3 regions of the Herbaspirillum sp. GW822-FHT03A08 genome follow, and region 1 is predicted to be linked to each of the others. Evidence: predicted binding sites of a transcription regulator. Region 1 holds the regulator's gene; each other region holds the start of a gene.
The links. The regulator sigma-54, encoded in region 1, starts transcription at its own class of promoters, with help from an activator protein. The targets are predictions, from matches to a motif close to TGGCANGNAANCTGCTTT.
Positions count from the first base shown of each region.

Region 2: a site for sigma-54 is predicted at 4,134-4,151, ahead of AC1RN6_RS21010 (ANTAR domain-containing response regulator). Genes of this name have one in related genera too.
Region 3: a site for sigma-54 is predicted at 5,248-5,265, ahead of glnA (type I glutamate--ammonia ligase). Genes of this name have one in related genera too.

Region 1 covers NZ_JBXANR010000002.1:749,688-757,350, reverse strand. The annotation lists gene lptC (LPS export ABC transporter periplasmic protein LptC) at 1-38, shown strand, start outside; gene lptA (lipopolysaccharide transport periplasmic protein LptA) at 86-643, shown strand; gene lptB (LPS export ABC transporter ATP-binding protein) at 645-1,388, shown strand; gene AC1RN6_RS08560 (RNA polymerase factor sigma-54) at 1,406-2,887, shown strand; gene hpf (ribosome hibernation-promoting factor, HPF/YfiA family) at 2,990-3,343, shown strand; gene grxD (Grx4 family monothiol glutaredoxin) at 3,636-3,947, shown strand; gene AC1RN6_RS08545 (UbiX family flavin prenyltransferase) at 3,901-4,566, shown strand; gene AC1RN6_RS08540 (SDR family oxidoreductase) at 4,782-5,540, opposite strand; gene AC1RN6_RS08535 (hypothetical protein) at 5,674-6,039, opposite strand; gene AC1RN6_RS08530 (hypothetical protein) at 6,209-7,192, shown strand; gene mdeB (alpha-ketoglutarate dehydrogenase) at 7,290-7,663, opposite strand, start outside.
Region 2 covers NZ_JBXANR010000007.1:8,075-15,737, reverse strand. The annotation lists gene AC1RN6_RS21025 (ABC transporter ATP-binding protein) at 1-650, opposite strand, end outside; gene ntrB (nitrate ABC transporter permease) at 717-1,634, opposite strand; gene AC1RN6_RS21015 (CmpA/NrtA family ABC transporter substrate-binding protein) at 1,684-2,856, opposite strand; gene AC1RN6_RS21010 (ANTAR domain-containing response regulator) at 3,310-3,933, opposite strand; gene AC1RN6_RS21005 (hypothetical protein) at 4,352-5,197, shown strand; gene AC1RN6_RS21000 (DUF3309 family protein) at 5,282-5,440, shown strand; gene AC1RN6_RS20995 (hypothetical protein) at 5,558-5,884, shown strand; gene AC1RN6_RS20990 (YMGG-like glycine zipper-containing protein) at 6,099-6,314, opposite strand; gene AC1RN6_RS20985 (hypothetical protein) at 6,424-6,768, opposite strand; gene AC1RN6_RS20980 (CsbD family protein) at 6,964-7,137, opposite strand; gene AC1RN6_RS20975 (PAS domain-containing sensor histidine kinase) at 7,321-7,663, opposite strand, start outside.
Region 3 covers NZ_JBXANR010000001.1:267,900-275,562, reverse strand. The annotation lists gene AC1RN6_RS01370 (DUF1800 domain-containing protein) at 1-1,091, opposite strand, end outside; gene AC1RN6_RS01365 (EAL domain-containing response regulator) at 1,577-2,833, shown strand; gene AC1RN6_RS01360 (response regulator) at 2,992-3,678, shown strand; gene AC1RN6_RS01355 (response regulator) at 3,687-4,382, shown strand; gene AC1RN6_RS01350 (rhodanese-like domain-containing protein) at 4,554-5,018, opposite strand; gene glnA (type I glutamate--ammonia ligase) at 5,388-6,803, shown strand; gene AC1RN6_RS01340 (DUF4124 domain-containing protein) at 6,921-7,376, shown strand; gene glnL (nitrogen regulation protein NR(II)) at 7,546-7,663, shown strand, end outside.

The DNA.
Region 1 (7,663 bases):
ACAATGTCCGCGGCACGTACCAGCCGCGTGTACGCTAGCCACAAGCCAGTCGGCACAACCAAGCGAGATACTTGCGCAGGATGATATGAAAACGAATCTTTTATTGCCTCTGCTGACCCTGCTCCTGATGAGCACAAGCAGCATCGTTCGCGCTGAAAAAGCCGACACCGAGAAGCCGACCCGCATCGAAGCCGAGCAGATGGTGTATGACGACGTCAAACAGGTGAAAACCTTCACCGGCAACGTCATCCTTACTCGCGGCACCTTGCTGATCAAGGCCGGCAAGGTCGTATTGACCACCGACCCGGCCGGCTACGAGTTCGCCATTCTGTACGCGGCGCCCGGCCAGCTCGCCAGCTTCCGCCAGAAACGTGACGGCGGTCCGAACCTGTGGATCGAAGGACAGGCAGAGCGCATCGAATACAGCGAGAAAACCGAAATCTCGAAATTGTTTACACGCGCGCATATGCAGCGCATGGACGGCCCGCGCGTGACGGATGAAGTCAACGGCGAGTTCATCTCCTACGACAGCCGCGCCGAGTTCTATTCGGTCAACAACACCAATACCGGCGAGAGCAAGCCGGGTGGCGGCCGCATCACGGCGATCATCCAGCCGCGCGTCGATCCTCCGAAGGGACAATAAGATGGCGACAAGTTCTCTGGTCGTCCGCGGACTGCAAAAAAGCTATGGTGCGCGCCAGGTCGTGCGCGATGTATCGCTTGAGGTGGAAAGCGGCGAAGTGGTCGGCTTGCTCGGTCCCAACGGCGCCGGCAAGACAACGTCGTTCTACATGATCGTCGGCCTGGTGCCGTCAGACGGCGGTGAAATCGATCTGGACGGCGCCGATATCTCGCGCCTGCCGATTCACCAGCGCGCCTCGATGGGCCTGTCTTATCTGCCGCAAGAAGCATCCGTGTTCCGCAAGCTGACCGTGGAAGACAATATCCGCGCCGTGCTGGAACTGCGCCGGGAAAACGGCAAGCCGCTGAGCCGCGATGAAATCGAAGGCCGTCTCAACAACCTGCTGCACGAATTGCAAATCGAGAAGCTGCGTGAAAGCCAGGCCTTGTCGTTGTCCGGTGGTGAACGCCGCCGCGTTGAAATCGCGCGCGCACTGGCGACCGACCCGCGCTTTGTGCTGCTGGATGAACCGTTCGCCGGTATCGATCCGATTGCAGTGATCGAAATTCAGCGTATCGTGCGCTTTCTCAAGGAACGCGGCATCGGCGTGCTGATCACCGACCACAACGTGCGCGAAACGCTCGGCATCTGCGACCGCGCCTACATCATCAATCAGGGCACCGTGCTGGCCAGCGGCAGCCCTGACGACATCATCGCCAATGAATCCGTACGCCGCGTGTATCTCGGCGAACACTTCCGCATGTAAGGCCACAGGCCGATTCAATGAAACAATCTCTCCAGTTACGCACATCCCAGCATCTGGCATTGACGCCGCAGTTGCAGCAGTCGATCCGTCTGCTGCAATTGTCGACGCTGGAACTGCATCAGGAACTGGAACAAATCCTTTCCGACAATCCGCTGCTGGAACGTCTCGACGACGCGCTCGACAACTCCGTGCGCCTGCTGGCCGACGGCGCCATCAGCTCGACGCCTGCCGAACAGGCCAATCCGGCCGAAAACGTCGTCAGCAGCGCGCCGACCGAAGCGGAGTCGGCCGAACACGCCGACAGTCTCGGCGGCGATGACAACAATGTCAGCGGCGATGCCGAGTGGAGTTTCGACGACGTCGCCCGCACCGGTAAAACGCCCGACGATGAAGACGCGCGCCCGCAACTGGAAGCGCATACCGTCACGCTGCGCGAGCATCTGCTGGAACAGGCGCGCCTGACCGTGCGCATGCTGCGCGACCGCGCGCTGGTCGAACTGATCATCGACGCACTCGACGATCACGGCTACCTGGAAGAGCCGCTGGAAGACATCCTCGCGCGCCTGCCGGAAGAACTTGAGATCGAGCTGGAAGAACTCTCCATTGCGCTCAAGCTGCTGCAAAGTTTCGACCCGGCCGGCGTCGGCGCCCGCAGCGCATCGGAATGCCTGGCGCTGCAGATCAAACGTCTGCCGAAAGTTGCCTTTGTCACACGCCGTCTGGCGCTGACGATAGTCGAGGAGTGTTTACCTTTATTTGCTCAAAGAGATTTCAACAAAATCAAGAAAGCACTCGGCTGCGACGACGAAGACTTGCGAGAAGCACAAGCCGTTATCCGTCAGTGCAATCCGCATCCCGGATCCGCTTTCGCGTCGGAAACTTCCGACTATGTTGTGCCCGATGTGATTGTCAAAGCGACCAAAGACGGCTGGCAGGTTTTGCTCAACCACGACGTCATGCCGCGCCTGCGCGTGAATGCGATGTACGCCAATGCCATGAAGCAAACCAAGGGCGACGGATCGCTCGGTTCGCAGTTGCAGGAAGCCAAGTGGCTCATCAAAAACATGCGGCAACGCTTCGACACAATTTTGCGTGTCGCACAGGCAATTGTTGAACGGCAACGCAACTTTTTTTCTCATGGGGCAGTTGCCATGCGCCCCCTTGTGTTGCGCGAAATAGCTGATACACTAGGTCTACACGAGAGCACTATTTCTCGTGTAACGACTCAGAAGTACATGCTGACACCGCATGGCATGTTTGAGTTGAAATACTTCTTCGGCAGCCACGTCGCAACGGAAACAGGAGGAGAAGCATCCTCCACCGCGATACGGGCTCTCATCAAACAACTGATAGGAGCAGAAGACCCTAAGAACCCACTCTCTGATAGCAAGATTGCAGATATGTTGGCGGAACAGGGCATGGTGGTGGCGCGGCGTACCGTCGCGAAATACCGCGAAGTGCTCAAGATCCCGCCGGTGAATCTCCGCAAATCTCTGTAAGTTTTTCTGTAGTAGCACCTGTTGCTGTGTTCTGGCGTAATGCTCCACAAACAACCGGACAATGCGTAAGAACCTCCAGCAATCTCATGATAGGAGTGCTGTATGAATCTGACCATTAGTGGCCATCACCTCGATTTGACCCCCGCAATCCGCGAATACGTGCAAAGCAAACTGACGCGTATCAAGCGCCATTTTGATCACGTCATCGACATCAGTGTGATCCTCAGCGTCGACAAGCTGACAGAAAAAGAAAAACGCCAGAAAGCAGAAATCAACGTTCACATTAAGGGTAAGGACTTGCATGCCGAAAGCATTGCACATGACCTGTATGCCGCCATCGACATGCTGATCGACAAACTGGACCGCCAGGTCATCAAGCATAAGGACCGTGTACAGAACCATCACTCGATGGCAAAACGCCTGCCGGAAGAACCAGTGCCAGCAGCAGCCTCGTGATATCCAGCTAGCCGGCGGATTGGACCGGCAACAGAAAAAGGGCGCGTCAGCGCCCTTTCTTGTTTTTATATCATTTACATCTTTCTTCCGTTCCCGCCCCTTCAGCCCCTTCACCCTTGTCTTGCCGACAAGACAAGGACAAATAATTTATATATTTTCTTCTTGTTGTCGAAGTTGCCGGAAAGACAGTTTCCCATTCTGCAACACCATTCCTCCAGAATCAGCAGACCTCAACGCGAAGGCTCGCTTTTTCATATAATGTCGGCATTGAGAACTTTTTGAAGGTGTAGTCATGAGCGAAGTGCAATCCTGGATCAAAGAAACCGTCACCCAAAACCCTGTCGTGCTGTTCATGAAGGGTACTGCGCAATTCCCGCAATGCGGCTTTTCCGGCAAAGCGATCCAACTGCTCAAGGCCAGCGGCGCTGAAAACATCGTCACCGTCAATGTGCTGGAGAGCCCGGACGTGCGCCAGGGCATCAAGGAATATTCGAACTGGCCGACCATCCCGCAACTGTATGTCAACGGCGAGTTCGTCGGCGGTTCCGACATCATGAATGAAATGTACGAAGCCGGCGAACTGCAAACCCTGTTCAAGGGCTAAGCGTCTGTCCTCCGCGACGACTGCCGCACCCAAGGCATCGGAACCACAACGCCTGATCGTCGCCATCACCGGCGCGACCGGCGTTGCCTACGGCGTGCGGCTGCTGCGCGTACTGCGCGATTCCGACATCGAAACCCATTTGCTGGTTTCCGAAGCCGGCGCGCTCAATCTGCATCAGGAGCTCGACATGAGCCGCAAGGACGTCGAAGCGCTGGCCGATGTGGTCCATCCGGTGCGCGACGTCGGCGCATCGATCGCCAGCGGCTCGTTCACCTCGACCGGCATGATCGTTGCGCCCTGTTCGATGAAAACGCTGGCCGCCATTGCCAACGGCTTGTCTGACAATCTCATCTCGCGCGCCGCCGATGTCGTCCTGAAAGAGCGTCGCCGCCTGGTGCTGATGGTGCGCGAAACGCCCTTCAATCTCGCCCATCTGCGCAACATGACCAGCGTCACCGAAATGGGCGGCATCATCTTCCCGCCCTTGCCTGGCTTCTATCACCGCCCGCAGTCGATTGATGAAATGATCGATCATACGCTGGGCCGCGTGCTTGACCTGTTTGCCATTCCGCATGCGCTGACGCCGCGCTGGGCCGGGTTGAAAAAACAGCCGACATAAAAAAACGCTGCCTTGAAAGCAGCGTTTTTATTTTCAGCAAACGACTTCAGAACCTGTCTGGATATGTAGCGAGAGGCCATCAGCCGATGGCGGCCGGAGCGGAGCTCAGTTATGTAATCCTCAAAGTTCAGTACATGAGGATTCCGAGCACCGCCCAAGGGTTGCCAATTCGCGGATCACCGCATCGCAGCCTCTCAGCAAGATCTGACAACTTATCAGCCGCGGCCGATAAACGGCATCTTGGTCGCCATCACCGTCATGAACTGCACGTTGGCATCCAGCGGCAGACTATCCATGTAGAGAATCGCCTTCGCCACATGACCCGCATCCATGGTCGGCTCCACCTGCGTCGAACCGTCGGCTTGCAGTGTGCCCTTTTTCATCAGCTCGGTCATGTCGGTCGACGCATTGCCGATATCGATCTGGCCGCAAGCGATGTCGTAGCGGCGGCCGTCGAGCGAAGTCGACTTGGTCAGTCCGGTAATCGCATGCTTGGTTGCCGTATAAGAGACCGAGAACGGACGCGGCGCGTGGGCCGAGATCGAGCCGTTATTGATGATACGGCCGCCGCGCGGCGATTGTTCTTTCATGATCTTGAACGCTTCCTGCGTGCACAAGAACACACCGGTCAGGTTGATATCGACGGCGGATTTCCACTGCTCGTAACTCAGCTCTTCCAGCGACATCGGTGGCGCAAAGATGCCTGCGTTGTTGAACAGCAGATCGAGACGGCCGAATTTTTCTTTCGTCTTCGCGAACAGATTCTTCACCGAAGCAGGATCACTCACGTCGGCAGACACCACCAGCGCATTGGCGCCAAATTCGCCGGCTGCCTTCGCAGTCTCCTGCAACGGTTCCTGACGGCGTCCGGCCAGCACGACGGCATAGCCTTCGCGCAGCAATGCCAGCGAAATCTGTTTGCCGATGCCGGAACCTGCTCCGGTGACCAAGGCGATTCTCTTCGGTGCTGCCATGTGTTTCGCTCCTTATAGTAGATATAGTAGATTCTGCGTGCTTTCTCTGAGCACAGCTTCTTCATCGTTCTGAAAGACCGCTCATCTTCGTGACGCCACGCAAGACCACGATCGGAAAGCCACGATTTGAAAGTCACAATTTGGAAGTCAATATAGCAGCAGTTTCTTCTATGGCTGATGAGATATTTTCAGGTGATTTCAATCCTCTGCACTTTACCTCCATCACCATCCGGAAATCGCGGACCGTCATTCCACCAAAAAACATGTTGCTGCCCGCCAGATCAAGACTCGGAAAGCGCAATACGCCGCCTCCATTTTCTTGATGTGTGCAAAGATTCGCTTTCAAAATACTGACATTTTTTCTACCGGAATTAACACAATGTATCAGTCGTAAATCCTCTGTAATAAATTGTAATTTCATCTTTTTTCGCACCGGTGGCTCACTATATTGATGAAAGATATAGCCAGTGCTGCACGCAAGCATGAGCCAATTTGCCATCCCGCTCGCCTCCGGAAATACAGGCCCTTGGCATCGAATCGTTCGCTTGTCGCGGTGTCTTTGCGTTGCAGCTCAGGCCGTGAATATCGCCTTTCGCCACAAGCCGAACATTGCCATCCAGATGCCTCCAGCCAGGCTTTGAAAATGGTCTTATCGGGAAACCGATGCTATGACTACCGATACTCTCGACGTTTTATATATTCACAGTCCGATAACCTACTCCATCGGACGCCAACTGCTTGCCGACGGCGAAATCCACAATCCACTGGTCATCTGCGGGCGCAAGACGCCCTACAGCGGCCCGCACCTTGAAGTCGCTGATGACGGCATCTGGAATGCCGAACGCGTCCGGGATTTTCTAAAAACCATGCTGGATGCACTTCCGCGCAAACGGCCGATTCAGCTCAACGTCTATTTACCGCATACGGGCTTTCTGCTTGGAAAACTGCTCAAGATGTCGCCCCTCGTACGCCGCATCTTCTACATCGAAGAAGGCGATACCTCGCATGAGTTGCAGTTGACCCAAGACCGGCAAAATCTGGCAATACCGATTGAGAATTACGCGGCCATGTTCAAACGCGATCACTTGCTGGAAAGGCTCGGCATTACCGATGCCATGATGCGCGGAATCAATGAGATGCAAGCGATCTGGTTCGATGGCAATCACCCCAAGTACGGCGGCGCCTACGGCATTTCTCCGACCTCATTTCCGGCACTTCCCAACGTGCGGCAGATACCGATGCCGCTACATGAGGACGTGCCGGACAGAGAGAGTATCTGGGTCTGCATCTTGCCCAACATCGTCAGTCTCGCGTCCAAATACGATAGCAATCAGGACATGCTGCAAAAGATTCTCTACGCACTGGTCATTGTGTTGCGAGCCCAAAGCGCCCTGGCAGCAAGCATGTCCTGCTCCCTGCTCGTCAAGTTCCATCCCGTTGACGAAGCCAATCTCAGCGAAGAGTTCAAGGGCGAGCTGATGCACGATGCCGGCTCCTACCAGGACTTCTTCCGTGATCGTGGACTGGATCCTGGTTACGAGCCTGCGCTATACGGATTCGGAAAATACATCGTCATCAATATCTCGGCAGCCAGTCGCTATGTCGCCCAGTTCCTTGGGCAGGAGCGACTGGTGAATATTACTCTCGACTAAATCGTCATCCATAAAAAACGCCATCTCTGCTTATGGCAGAAGACGGCGTTTTTTTCGCTGCATGATAAACAGCAAATGCGACAGGGGATTCTTTACTTCAGACCGATGTCGACAACGGCTTGGTCAGATCAATACCAAGTTTCTCCGCCGCAGCCTTCAGCGTTGCCGCGTCGTCACCGAACACTTCCGTCAATGCCGTGTAGGCGATCCAGCGTGCATCGACTTCGAAGAAGTCGCGCAGGTTGGCGCGTGTGTCGCTGCGACCGAAACCATCGGTACCCAGTGTGACGTAACGTCCCGGCACATAGGCGCGAATGCTCTCCGACAAAGTACGCACATAGTCACTGACGGCAATGACCGGCGCCTTGCCGCCTTCCAGCTGTTGCGTGACATAAGGCTGCGTGCGCGCCGCCGGCGTGAGGCGGTTCTGACGTTCGACGGCGATACCGTCGCGCGACAGTTCGGTGAAGC
Region 2 (7,663 bases), on a different contig from region 1:
TTGGTCATCATGACGATGCGGTCCGACAGCAGCACTGCTTCGTCGACATCGTGCGTGACCATGACGACCGTCGATTCGGTCTTGGCGACGATCTTCAACAGCTCGTCCTGCAAATGCGCGCGGGTCAAGGCATCCAGCGCACCGAAGGGCTCGTCCATCAGCAAGACCTTAGGCTCCATGGCCAGCGCGCGGGCGATGCCGACGCGCTGCTTCATGCCGCCGGAAATTTCGTTCGGACGCTTGCTCTCGGCCGCCGTCAGGCCGACCAGCGCCAAGGCAGCACGCGTGCGGTCGCGTAACTGAGTACGGTTTTCCGCGGCGCCGAAAACGCGCTCCACGCCGAGATAAATGTTCTCGTAGCAGGTCAGCCAAGGCAGCAGCGAATGGTTCTGAAACACCACCGAGCGCTCCGGCGACGGACCGGCAATTTCGCGGTTGGCGCACAGGAGCAAACCGTCGCTGGGCTTGAGCAAACCGGCGATCAGATTCAGCAGCGTCGACTTGCCGCAACCGGAGTGACCGATCAGAGTGATGAACTCGCCCTTCTGCACAATCAGATTGATGTCGCGCAGCGCGTGGAACGTGCCCTTCTTGGTATGAAACACCATCTCGACGTCATTGATCTCAATAAATTTATTCATCGCTTCCATCGCAATTTCCTTCTCGGCTTCGACTGCGTGATCGTTCAAATAAGTATTCAGAATGCAGGTTCAGAATCAGGTGCTGACCTGTTCGTAGGTGAAGGCTTTCGCCAGCGCCACCAGCAGTTGCTCCAGAATCAGGCCCACCACGCCGATCACGACGATGGCGATGATGATGTGCGGCACGTTCAGGTTGTTCCATTCATCCCAGACCCAGAAGCCGATGCCCACGCCGCCGGTCAGCATCTCTGCCGCGACGATCACCAGCCAGGCAGTGCCGATGGCCAGGCGCACGCCGGTCAGCATATAAGGCAAGACGGACGGGAACAGGATCTTGGTCAGGATCTTCCATTCGGACAGGTTCAGCACGCGCGCCACGTTCATGTAATCCTGCGGCACACGCTGCACGCCGACGGCAGTGTTGATGATCATGGGCCAGATTGAGCAGATGAAGATCGACCAGATCGCCGCCGGGTTGGCCGACTTGAACACCAGCAGGCCGATCGGCAACCAGGCTAGCGGCGACACCGGCTTGAGCAGGCTGATGATGGGGCCGAACATGCCCGACAAAAAACGCACGCGGCCAATCAGGAAGCCCAACGGAATCCCTACCAGCGCCGCCAGACCGAAGCCGATCGCCACGCGTTGCAGCGATGCCAGCACGTTCCAGCCGATGCCCTGATCGTTCGGACCGGCGCGGTAAAACGGATCGGAGAACAGCTTGATCGCTTCCTGCAAAGTCACCAGCGGTGTCGGGAAGTTTCCGGTCTTGGCGGCGACGATCTGCCACACCAGCACCAGGAAAGCGAGCCCGGTCAGCGGCGGCAATACCTTCATCAGCAAGCCTGCTACCAGCGGAGATCTCTTTGCCTGCTTCGACTTCGCCCGGACGACCGGTGCCGGCGCAACAACAGCTGTTGCCGGCACTGCGGTTGCTGTTACAGCTGCCGGCTTCGGGTTCTCATTCATCGTCGTTTCCATGACTGCGCTCATATCGATTCCTTCACTCTGTACTGCGACAAAAACACGTGCCGATCCCTGCTTACGTCTTGATCTTGAACGACGCGGCGTAGGCCTTCGGATTCTTGCCATCCCACACTGTGCCATCCATCAGCTTGGAGGTACGCATCGGGTCCTTCGGAATGCTGGTCTTGGTCATGGCGGCAGCCTCCTTGTACAGGTCGATCTGATTGACCGACCTGGCCACAGCCAGATAGTCCGGATCGTCCTTGAGCAAGCCCCAGCGGCGGTGCTGCGTCATGAACCACATGCCGTCCGACAGATACGGGAAATTGACCGCGCCGTCGTTGTAGAACTTCATGTAGTTCGGATCGTCCCAGGTCTTGCCCAGGCCGTTCTGATAGCGACCCATGATGCGTTGGTCGATGACGTCCTTGCTGGTGTTGACATAAGATTTGTCGGCAATGACTTCGGCCATCTTGTTCTTGTTGGCCAGCGAAGCGTCGATCCATTTGCTGGCATCAAGAATTGCGGCCATCATGGCGCGGCAGGTGTTCGGGTTTTTCTTGACGAAGTCGAGCGAGGTGCCCAGCACTTTTTCAGGATGGTCTTTCCAGATGTCTTGCGTGGTGGTGGCAGTGATGCCGACGCCGTCGACAATCGCGCGGTGGCCCCATGGTTCGCCCACGCAGAAGCCATCCATGTTGCCGACACGCATATTGGCGACCATCTGCGGCGGCGGCACGGTGATGACCTTGGCGTCCTTCATCGGATTGACGCCGTTGGCTGCCAGCCAGTAGTACAGCCACATCGCGTGCGTGCCGGTCGGAAAAGTCTGGGCGAAGGTATATTCGCGCTTGTCGGTCTGCATCAGCTTGGCCAGCGACGGACCGTCGACACCACCCTTGTCGGCGATCTTTTTCGACAGCGTGATGGCTTGACCGTTGTTATTGAGATTCATGAGCACGGCCATATCTTTCTTCTGGCCGCCGATACCCATTTGCACGCCGTAGATGAGGCCGTACAGGACGTGCGCCGCATCGAGCTCGCCGTTGGTCAGCTTGTCGCGCACGCCGGCCCAGGAAGCCTCCTTGCTGGGCACGATCTTGATGCCGTACTTCTTGTCGAAACCGAGCACCGACGCCATCACCACGGAAGCGCAATCAGTCAAGGGGATGAAACCGATCTTCACTTCTTCTTTTTCCGGCTTGTCCGAGCCGGCTGCCCATGCTCCTCCGGTGGCTAATCCCAACATGGTCGCTCCTGTTGCAAGTCCTGCGGTCTGAATTAATTGACGACGCTTGAAATCCACTTCCTCGACAGCTGCCACGGCCTTGCTCGCTTGTTGCTCTTTGAATTCCATCGCGTTCCCCATTCAGCAAATAAAAAAGGCGTCCCTTCAGCACGTAATGAAACATGCTGAAAGACGCCTTTGTCTTGGATGGTCCAACCGCCATTGGCCGAACCGTTCGATGCGCAAACCTTGCGCTATACCGGAGATTCAGCAAAGAGCGTGCCAAGCGGGACGAAAAATCGGAAAAGCCGCGCCGCTACGCTATGAAATGGGGAGCAAGACGATTCGGAGAAAAAGAAAAATCAGGAAAAACCGGCAGGAGGAAGTGCAACACTGGCGCACCGCGTTTGTGCCGCGCACCAATTTGGCGGTGCATGACGGCAGCAAGCAATCGGAACGCGTGACGAAAAAATGTCAGCCGAGCAAGTCTTCGACATCCAGGAGGCGCTGGGCGATTTCGGAAAGTTTGAGGTTCTTGTTCATGGCCATGCTGCGCAATTTTTGATAGGCCTGCTCTTCCGACAGCTTGTGCTTGGCCATCAGCACGCCCTTGGCGCGCTCAACCACCTTGCGTTCGGCCAGCTTGTGCCTGGTGTCTGAGAGTTCGGTGAGCAGCTTCTGCTCCTGGCGGAAACGCGCGAGCGCCACATCCAGCACCGGCTTGATGCGTTCCGACTGCAGGCCGGCCACGATATAGGCAGTGACGCCGGCTTCCATGGCCGCTTCCATGGTGGAGGTGGTGTCGTCCTCCGTGAACATGACGATGGGACGGCGTTCGTCGCGTGTGGTGATAACGATGTGTTCAAGCACGTCGCGCGCGTCCGACTCGGCGTCGATAATGATCATGTCGGGGTGCAGCTGGGCGATGCGCTCCGGCAGGTACAGGTCGGCAGGCAGCGAGGCGATGATGTTGTAGCCGGCTTCCAGCAAACCGATACGCAAAGCCTTTCCACGCTCCGCCTGTTCGTGCAGCGCGGTGTCGCTTTCATCGGCATGATCGATGATGGTGTTGACGACAACGATGCGTAAATTGCGCATGTGTGGTTCCAATGTTCGCCTGGACATCGTAAATCGATTCTGAACTCGTTGCGGGCTGGTGTGTGGATTCTGCTGCTTCGGCTTCCCCGATATTCCCCCAAATGCAGTCGGGCGAATAGTAACTCATTTGCTGCGGGTGCACACTTTATATCATTTCATGAGGTATTTCGACGATCACAGCACCGTCCGTCAGTCTTCCGCAAGCAAAAATCAAACCACGACTTCCCCCATGCCTCGGCGCAAAGATGGTTCACTCCTACTTCGCTACTCGCCTTTTCCTACAGGAAATTGAGGTGCACGCCTATCTACCGTAGCCATGGCGATGGCTAACATCCATGACGTCACCTCCTGCTTTTGCAGGTGAGTACGACACCGCATTCGTTCCATTTATTTGATCCGCTCTCAGGAGGAGACCCCAATGTTCCGTCGTCATCGCACGCTGCCAACCGTCAGAAAAACCGCGCAACTTGCCACCTATTTCGCTGCCGGCAGTGCGCTTGCACTGACATCGGCGAGCGCGCTTGCGGAGCACTCTCCCGCCCTCGACCGTTTCAGCCTCTCCGCCGGCGCCTACTATGTCGATCCGACGTTTCGCGTGAACGCCAATACGCAATACGGCAACTTCCAGTCCGGCGACATCGATCGCAACCGCACCACCCTGCCGCGCATACGCGGCGAGTTACTGCTGTTCGACAGCCAGGGCCTGTCCTTCGATTACTTCACGTACAAGAAAAATAACAGCGGCGCCATCGACCGATCGGCGCTGATCGGCGGCACTACCTCCAGTCTGAACGCCAACGCCGACGCCAACCTGCAGGTCGACATGGCGTCACTGGCTTATAAATGGTGGATCGGCCAGGGCAACGACGTCTTCGGCATCGGCCTCGGCGGCGGCTATTACCGCGCCCACCTCGACGTGAACGCGGCGGCGACGCTCAATGGCACCACCGGCACCTTCAACGAAAGCTATACCGAAAAGACCTGGGCGCCGCTGGTCGAACTGGGTTGGAAACATGCCTTCAGCAAAGACTTTCGTCTCTATGCCGAAGCCTCCGGTGTGAAAAAAAACTGGGGCCGCGTTACCGGCCATATCTATAGCGCCGCATTCGGCGCCGAATGGTATCCACTCGCCAACCTCGGTATCGGCGCCGACTATGGCATCACCCGCATCAACATCAATCGCAGCGGCGGCGGCACCATCAATGACGCCAACCTCGACATCCGCCTCAAAGGGCCGTCTGCCTACGTAAAGGTGCGTTTCTAATATTGACGCTGTGCGCCCGCCAACCGGTGTGGCGCATAGCGCCGGTAACCGCTGCAAGTCCTGCAGTACAACAAGGAGAACAACATGACCATCGGCACCATTCTACTGATCGTACTTATCCTGATTCTTATCGGCGCCCTGCCGGCCTGGCCGCATAGCCGTTCATGGGGCTACGGCCCGAGCGGCATCGCCGGTACCGTCGTCATCATTCTGCTGATACTGGTGTTGCTGGGCAGGTTGTAGAAATACGGGTTTTTCTTCCGGGCACCATAAACAGGATATGATGGGCGGCGTTGCATCTGCAGATACCATGCAGATGCAGCGCCGCTTATCTTTTTGACTGGAAGGGAGCTCGTAACGATGACAAAAAATCGCCAAAAACACCTTTTGCTACTGCCGTTCTTCCTGGCCGCTTGCTTTACCGCGCATGTCCCTGCCATGGCTGCGGAAGAAGACGTCTCGCAGCAAGATCCGCAACGCTGGTATGAAGGCGACGACACCGCCAAGCTGCATAACAAGACGCTGCTGAAAGAGGCGCATGCCGCCTATGCGCAAGCTCTGGGCGAATGCAAACCGCTCAAGCGGGCCGAAGCCAAAGCCTGCCGCAAGGAAGCGCGCGAGCTGATGCAAAGCGATCTGGAACGAGCCAAGCGCATCTACAAGGCCAATACCGCCAACAGCGAATAAGAACTATCGGGACCGTACTTAAAACAGCATCGCCAGGTGGTGCGGTACAAGACTGGTCTCAGAAGGCATTTCAAAACGCTTTCGACGCGCCAAAAGACAAGGGGACCGGATCGGTCCCCTTGTTCTTTTCTTGTCTCCACAATTTTCTCCTGCATTGCATCCCGCATATCGCCGTGAATGCAATGAGAAGTCTGTGCGTCGGCTGCTACTTCATTTACTTGCCGACCTGATTACCGATCACACCGCCGACAGCTGCACCGCCGACCGTACCGATACCGCTGCCGCCGGTCAAGACTGCACCGCCGACTGCACCGACGCCGGCGCCGATCGCGGTATCTCTGTCGCGATTTGACATGCCGCTACAGCCGCTCAATACGGTAAGGGCGCACACAGTGATCGAGGTCACTGCAATCTTATGTATATTTTTCATGATGACACCTCTATAAAAAGTTGATTGATGCTGCCGCTGCAGCAAATGGTTCAGTTAAGCGCCGGTTTGCGAGGCACATACTTTTTAGACGTCTTGAGGGTGGATAGTTTCACACCGAAGGACGTCCCAAACATTCGCTTACACTTGCGGGATCGTGCGAGTCACATGCCTTCTTTCGCATCAGTGCATGGTCATACACAATGACCGCGTTGCGGATCGAAGAAGGATGCTTTCTCTCTACCATGTCGAGATAGCGGAATTTCTTTTTGTCCAATGCAGGCTTCGTGCCGACTGCTTTTCCTGCCTGCGCATGGCTCTTCGCCATGACAACATGCGCGGCATCATCACTTGGCACCAGGTGCGTCGTGTGAGGCGTTGCGGTTGCCGCGACGGCAATTGAGCATGCCATCATGCCGGTCAGTACGAGCGAAGCAACGGTTGCTGTTTTTTTCATGATCCCTCCCTCGACAACGACGATCCGGGAATTGTTAAGTCTCAATACCTGCCTGTTTTTCTATCAGCCCATCATGACAAAAGCCGGAAAGGCTCAACAGCCGTGCTTTTCCGATTCTGGCGTAAGACGATTCCTACAAGAAAAACCGCGCAGACATGAAAATGGGAGCTCTCGCTCCCATTCACCGGCTCAGGATCAGCGACCCTTCAGTGCTTCCTTGGCGTCGCCGTAGCTCTTTTGCACGCTGCCGTCAATTTGCTTGGCAGCGCCCTTGACCTGCTGTTCCTTGCTGTTCACAACTTCACCAGCCTTTTGCTGAACCTTGCCGGCTACCTGTTTTGCGCTACCTTGAACTTGATCTTTATTCATGATGACTCCTGAAAGTTGAAAGACCAGTTACTGCGATGCTCAACAGTCAACTGCACACATCTCCATGAATGGAAACGCGATGAGTTCATCTTAGCGAGGAGGATGTTGCGGGACTATAAGACAGCCCCGCTTTGAAACGTAGGACAAGCAGAGTAAAAAATGACCTGAAAACCGAATCCCTTGTCAGGCTTGCGCCGCGGGGGTAGCCGGAGCCGCGGGAGCGGCGATGGGCAGGCGTATCGTGATCAATGAACCCGTGCCTGGAGCGGAGCGGATGTCGACTTCGCCGCCGAAGAAGGTGGCGCGTTCGCGTAAACCACGCAAGCCGTAGGTCTTATTGTTATCGCGCCGGTCTTGCGAAATACCGACGCCGTTGTCGCGCACGGTCAGGGCGACCTGTTCTTCATCGACATCCAGGATCACGTCGACCTGCGTCGCCTTGGCGTGTTTGGTGACGTTGTTGAGCATCTCTTGCAGCATGCGGTAGATGGCGATTTCCATCTGATGGCCGATGGCGACGTCCTCA
Region 3 (7,663 bases), on a different contig from region 1:
TTCTTGCGCGCCCAGAATTGCGGACTGTCGAACAAAACGCGCAGCACCGACTTGATATCGCCATTGGTGGCAAGGAAGCGCTGCGACATCTGATTCACCAGTTCCGGATCGGGCTGGTCGGAGACGAAGTACTGCACCAGCTTGGTCGAGATGAAACGCGCCGTGGCAGGATGGCGCGCAAGCATGTCGAGCGCAATTTCACCTTCCTGCTGGCCGCTGCGTGGAATCACTCTGCCGAGGAATTGCTTGTCGCCCGCATCGTGACGCCCCGGACGGAAGATGAAGGTGGCGTCGTCGGCGTCTTCTTTCATCTCGCGCACACTGATGGTCCAGCCGCTAAGGATGCGCGCCAGCGAAATCACATCGGCCTGGCTATAGCCGCCGTTGACGCCAAGCGTATGCAGTTCCATCAGCTCGCGCGCATAGTTCTCGTTGAGTCCCTTGAAGCGGCCTTTGGCTTGGGGCGTATTGGCGCCGCTGCTGAGCCAGTTGTCGAGGTAATACAGCATCGCGGGATGATGCGCCACGGCGCCGAGCAGTTGGCGAAAGTTGCCAAGCGCGTTGGGGCGAATGGCGTTCTTTTCGTAATCCGCATTCCAGTAGCGCACCCATTCCTTGCCTTCGAACACATTGAAATGGTTGAACCAGAATTCGGTCATGACCTCCTGCAACTGGCGCGGACTTTCCGTTGCCATCCACAGCCGGGCGACATGGCTGGCGGGCGTAATCTCCTTGGCGGCACGCTGGCGCGCGGCGTTCTTTTCTTCCGGCGAAGCCGTGTTGGGCGGGAAGGACGGCGGGCCGTACTGGATGTACAGTTGCGGGGCACTGAGGTTATAGGTCGGCAAGCTGTTCAGCCTCGCCTGCAGATCGGCGGGGAAGGGAATATGTTCCGGATCAAGTTGTTCGTCGATGTAGCGTTTGGCGCCAATTTTTTCAACCGCGGCAACATCGCCCGGGCGCGGTCCGTAAGCCATGCGGTTGAGGACATGCAGCGCTTTTTCCTGCGATGTCAACGCCTGTGCAGAGGCGAGACTGCACAAACACAATGCCAGTAATCCTGTCACGCCATGTCTGAACGAGGTCTGCATGATCTCTTTACACCAAAGGGAGAAGGGGAGCGTTCATTCAGTATGTACATCCTCCTTTCGCCTCGCTGTAATAAAGTGTAAGGGTCGAAACATGTCTGACAAAAAGCTGTCATCTACGAATTATTTTGCGGAAGACAGCATAGTGACCGAGTCCGTATAAAGAAGAGAAATTGCCGCCGTCATTTTCAACGAATGACCAATATTGAGAATGTGGTGAATTATCTTCGCTTGAATCTCTTCATTTTCTTATTCGAATTCCTTGATGCAGAAGATGAGTTCATTCAACTTATTTGGGTAACCATATTATTCTCGACTGGCAGTTTTTTCTTTCTTGAGAAAGTCCTTAATCTGCGTCATTTTCTCTCGTAAAACAAAGTCTCAAATTAAGAGAATTCTCATATACGGTTTTCCGCGTGATGGTCACAATGCCCCCTTGTAACGAGCTACCTGATGCGCTGCAATAAGGGCTGCCGAGCTGGAAGACTATGAGAACAATTGCGAATCTATCCATTTTAATCGTCGAAGACGAACCACTTCAACGCGCTTTTATTACTGAAAAACTGAAGGAACTGGGCGCAATCAATATTCAGGATGTATCTGACGGTATGGAGGCAATCGGTCTGTTGAAAGAGCGTCCGGTCGATCTGATATTTTGCGACATCGGCATGCCCAACATGGATGGCTCTCAATTTGTTCTGGCACACGCGGCGTTGCCGCTGCCGCGCGGCAAGGATCTGCCCATGCTGATCTGGACAAGCGCACTCGACGACGATTTGCTTGAGTCGCATCTGCAGATGGCCTGTTCGGCAGGTTTCCCCTTTGTCGATGCGATTGCCAAACCGCTGAGTTCGTTGGTGTTGAGCGTGGCTATTGATACGGTGCTGGCGCTATTGAATGCGATGAATGTTGCTCAGCAAAAGACGTCAAAATTCTCACGCAGCTTTGCTGAAGATACCATTGAGGACGACGATGTTTTGCGGGCGATCTGCGACACCAGTGAATTCGAGGTGTGGTATCAACCACACATTTCGTTGAAAACAAGAATGGTGGTTGGCGCTGATGCACTGGTACGCTGGAGTCATCCCAAATTCAGCGGCTTGTCGCCAAGTCAGTTCATGGATATCATTGAGCGGCAGGGCTTGGGCCTGATGTTGTTTTATCGCACGGTGAATCATGTGCTGAAAACCCAGCAAAAACTCGAAAAAATCGGCTGCAGAATCCCCATCTGTGTCAAAGCTTCCGCAACAACGCTGGAGACGCCTGAAATCGCGGATTACCTCTACGAGCGTATTCAGCGGCACGAAGTTTCTCCCTCTCTTATCACCGTGGGCATTTCAGAAGAAGAGCCGCCGCAGCAAGCATTGAAGCTGGCTGCTTCGCTCAATCGCTTGCGTTTGCGCGGATTGGGGCTGTCGATTGATGACTTCGGATCGGGGATTTCAACTATGAAGCTTTTGTCGCAAATGCCTTTTACCGAGATCCGCATCGACGGTCATTTTGTCCGCCAATTCCTGCGCCAGACGCAATGCAGGGTCATCGTCGAATCCACTATCAACATCGCGCGGCGGCTCAAACTCAAGGTTACTGCCGAGGGGATCGAGAACGCACGGCAGATGGAGGTGCTGGCTGCAATGGGTTGCATGTACGGGCAGGGGGCAATTATCAAACCGATGAAGCAGGAAGATTTTTTGAATAGCGTCGGTGCTGCACAGTTATTTAACAACGGTCTCGTTGATGCGTGAAGCCGCTATTGTATTTTTACTATTTTTGATACACTCGACCATAATTCGTTTGGTCGTGGGCCCGAATTTTATCGTGATCGCATCCAAGCGAAGCAAACCATCAGTATCGATGGCCATCGATTTTGCTGTGTAATGAAGGCGCGCGAAAGGATGTCACGATGACGTGGGCTGGAACAAAAGCGATTCGAATCGCCTTGCTGGATGACCATGCAGTCGTACGACACGGACTTGCAGCACGATTGAAAGAAGAGTCCGATTTCGAGGTCGTCGGCGCTTACGCTACCAGTAAAGACATGATGGCGGCGCTGCGGATTGCTCCCGCAGATATTTTGCTGATCGACTATTCGCTCAGCGTCAATGACATCGACGGATTGAATCTGATCCGTGCGCTGAAAGTGCGTTTTCCCGAGAGCAGAATCCTCGTCTCCTCTTCTCACTACAATCCTGCGACTGTGGCCCTCGCCATGAGAGCCGGCGCGCGCGGTTTCTTCGGCAAGGAGCAAGAACTCTCGGAGTTGATTGCTGCGGTGCGTTCCATATCGGTAGGCCGGGTGCATCTCAATCCGTTGATGGCGGCAGAGATTTCTTCCATGTTGTCCAACAATGCGCAAGAAGAAGAACCCACCGGCGCGGTGGATTCCCTGACCGATAACACCGAATTGTCGCCCCGCGAGAGGGAGGTGTTGCGCTGCTGCCTGGACGGCATGAGCGTGACGCAGATCGCCGAAAAATTTGCGCGCAGTGTCAAGACCATCAGTGGCCAGAAGCAGGCCGCGTTTCGCAAACTCGGCGTGCGCAACGATAATGAGCTGTTCAAGATTCAGCATCAACTCCAGGATTTATAAGGCGCATCATGACGACTATTCAGTCCGCGGCAGAACCACTGGTTCTCGTCATCGACGATTCGGCCACTAGTCGCGTCGTCATTGAAAAACAATTGAAGAAACTCGGCTGCAACGTCAGCACTGCCCAGGATGGGATGTCCGGCCTGGCTGCGATGATGAAGACTGAATTCGATCTGGTCCTGCTTGATTGCCAGATGCCTGACATGAGCGGTTACGACGTCGCGAAGCAGGTGCGCAAGCGCGAGCGCAAAGAAGAGAGTGCGCATACGCCCATCATTGCCATCTCGGCGGAAACAGATGCTGCGCATATGCAGATGTGTCTCGACAGCGGCATGGACGGCGTGTTGGGGAAGCCTCTGCCGGTCGACGAATTGAAAAAAATATTGTCATTGTGGTGCGATATCGACGTTGCCGACTCTCCCGCGACGGGTGTAGAAGAAATGAAGAACGTCGATCTGCAGGCCTTGTTCCGTTCCACGTCGCGGGAAGATTTCTGCTCCATGCAGAGCTTGCTGTCGCAGGCTGATTTGCTTGGTGTCGGACGCATGGCGCATCGCATGAAAGGCGCCGCGCTGACCATGGGTGCAGCGCAGATCGTCGGGACGCTTGAGCGCATCGAAGCAATCGCAACCGGAAAAACCGCACCTGCATCTGGTCTCAATGCGGAAATCGAGATCCTGAGGCAGCAATTGCAGACGATCTGAGGAGGCCCGGGGTCGTTGCGCGTGTGCGCGCAACCGCGGCATGCAGAATGTCCTGACAAATTCAGTTGCCGCCTGTCTGGTTAACTGATTCAGCGGACTATTCTAAGCCTCGACTTCCAACTTCAATTCCTGATGACTGATTGCCTGCTTCGGCGATCAGTCACCGTCTTGTCAGGCTCCAGCCCATGGCAATCCAGCCTTGCACCAGCCCTCAACGGTCTTGCGATGGCCAGCGCTGTCCTTGTTGCCCTCAAATCCTTCAAGAATGTCGTAGCACTCTGTGTAACCGTTTTCGGTAGCGAGCTTGGCTGCGTGACGCGAGCGCACCCCGGAGCGGCACAGGAACAGCAGTACAGTGTCCTTGCCGGCGACGGATGCGAGCTGTTCGAGAAATTGCGGGTTGGGTGTGCCTTCCGGATACAGGTTCCATTGCACGGCCACGTGCTGTTCCGCCGGCAGCGTCACCTGGCCGATCCAGTCGCGTTCTGCCTTGGTGCGGACATCCACCAGCTTGATAGCGGCATTGCCTTGCAGTAACGCATATGCTTCTTGGGGCGTTACCGCACCGGCATAAGGAAATTGTCCTGTTTGGGCGCGCTGTCTGGCAGAAGAAAAAATGTCATTGCTGGAGGTCATATTGCTTCCTGGTAATGATTGATAAAGAATTAAAAAATCGAGATTCAGTCCTGAATCGCAGTAAAAAGCACCAAAAAAGTGCAATGCATAAAAAATGGTATTTATTGGTGCATTTATTGAAATTTGCACCATAATGATTCAACCGAAAGGCGCCCGTGCACTGCTCGGAATCGCCTGTCCGCCAATAACTCCCTAAAATATGCCATACGCATCAACACAAGGCAGTTGATGGCATGGAATCTGCTATCATTCCCGCCTGAGTTCTGGCGCACTATCTGTTGTATTTGCTGCACACATCAAGTCGCACGTAGTCGGCTCATCACCCAAATTGTACAAATTTATACTACTTCCTCGTTTTAGGAGATTCGCATGGCAAGGACGGCCGCAGAGGTTTTGAAGTTGGTGAAAGACAATGAAGTCAAGTTTGTTGATTTCCGTTTTGCCGACACCCGGGGTAAAGAGCAGCACGTAACGGTTCCTGTTTCCCATTTCGACATCGACAAGTTTGAATCCGGTCACGCATTCGACGGTTCGTCGATCGCAGGCTGGAAGGGTATCGAAGCTTCGGACATGTTGCTGATCCCTGATCCAAATACTGCCAATATCGACCCGTTCATGGAAGAAACCACATTGTTCATGCAATGTGACGTGATCGAGCCATCCGACGGCAAGGGTTACGACCGTGACCCACGTTCCATCGCCAAGCGCGCTGAAGCGTACCTGAAGTCCTCGGGCCTGGGCGACACAGCCTACTTCGGTCCTGAGCCAGAATTCTTCATTTTCGACGGCGTGCGTTGGGGCGCGGACATGTCTGGTTCCTTCGTCAAGATCGAATCCGAAGAAGCATCGTGGAGCTCAGGCGCCAAGCTCGAAGGCGGCAACACCGGCCACCGTCCTGTCGTCAAGGGCGGCTACTTCCCAGTGCCACCAGTCGACAGCTTCCAGGACATGCGTTCGGAAATGTCCCTGATCCTCGAATCCCTGGGCATCCCTGTTGAAGTGCACCACCACGAAGTGGCCGGCGCAGGTCAAAACGAACTGGGCACCAAGTTCTCGACACTGGTTGAGCGCGCTGACTGGACACAGACACTGAAGTATGTGATCTGGAACGTTGCTCACACCTACGGCAAGACAGCGACCTTCATGCCTAAGCCACTGGTCGGCGACAACGGCTCCGGTATGCACGTTCACCAATCGGTCTGGAAAGACGGCAAGAACCTGTTCGCAGGTGACGGCTATGCTGGCCTGTCCGAATTCGCGCTGTTCTACATCGGCGGCATCATCAAGCACGCCAAGGCGCTGAACGCGATCACCAACCCAGGCACCAACTCGTACAAGCGTCTGGTTCCAGGCTTCGAAGCACCGGTCAAGCTGGCTTACTCGGCACGCAACCGTTCCGCATCGATCCGTATTCCACACGTTGCGAATCCTAAGGGCCGTCGCATCGAAACACGTTTCCCGGATCCACTGGCGAATCCATACCTGTGCTTCTCGGCTCTGCTGATGGCAGGGCTGGACGGTGTCCAGAACAAGATCCATCCAGGCGAAGCAGCTTCGAAGGATCTGTACCATCTGCCACCAGAAGAAGACAAGCTGATCCCGACAGTGTGCGCATCGCTGGAAGAAGCGCTGGACGCACTGAACAAGGATCGCGAGTTCCTGACACGCGGCGGCGTCTTCACCGACAGCATGATCGATGCTTATCTGGACCTGAAGGGCCAGGAAGTTCAACGCTATCGCATGACGACACACCCAATCGAATTCGACATGTACTACTCGCTGTAATCGTCGATTTTGTATTGATAAAAAAGGGAAGCTTGCTTCCCTTTTTTTATGCCTTATCGAGAACTTGGATGCGTTGTCATACACTAATCGCCATTTTCAATAAATGGATGCTGGCAAATGAAGTTTCTCGTAGCAGGAGCGCTATTGTGTGCGGCTTGTCTGAGCGATGCGCAGGCGCAAAATGATGTGTATGTTTGCACCGATGAAAACGGTACGAAAGAATACAAGAACACCGGGCTGACGAAAGGATGCCGCAAAGTCGAGTTGCCGGGACTGTCGGCCGCGCCGCAGCCAAAGCGGGCGGCGACGGCGGCCAATTCTCCCAAGGTCGACGCCGGTACGCAGAAGTCACGCGACAGCGATCGCAAACTGCTGCTGCAAGAAGAGTTGAATACGGAAGAGAGGAAGCTGGCAGGTTTGAAAGCTGACTTCAACAACGGCGAGCCGGAACGCCGCGGCGACGAGCGCAACTATGCCAAATATCAGGAGCGCGTCGCAGGCATGAAGGACGACATTGCACGCTCGGAACGCAATATCGCAGCCCTCAAACGGGAGCTTGCAAACGTGCATTAATTACTGCGTTCGTTAGTGTGTTCGTCAGGAATGCAGCGTTGTCGCAGGCTCGCCCAAATCTTGCTTAGCTGAAGGGATGCTGACAATCGTTCCTCGCGTATATCTGGTTCGATTGTTGGTTGCCTGTCACAGGCATTTCACAAGCATTTCACAAGTTTAACCGGAACGCATGAAAACAACGCTACCTTCACTGGATGGTCTCGATCTGCTGGCGTCAGCAGTCATCATCCTCGACGCTAACGGCGGCATTGTCTATGCCAACGCCGCTGCCGAAAATCTGCTGGAGA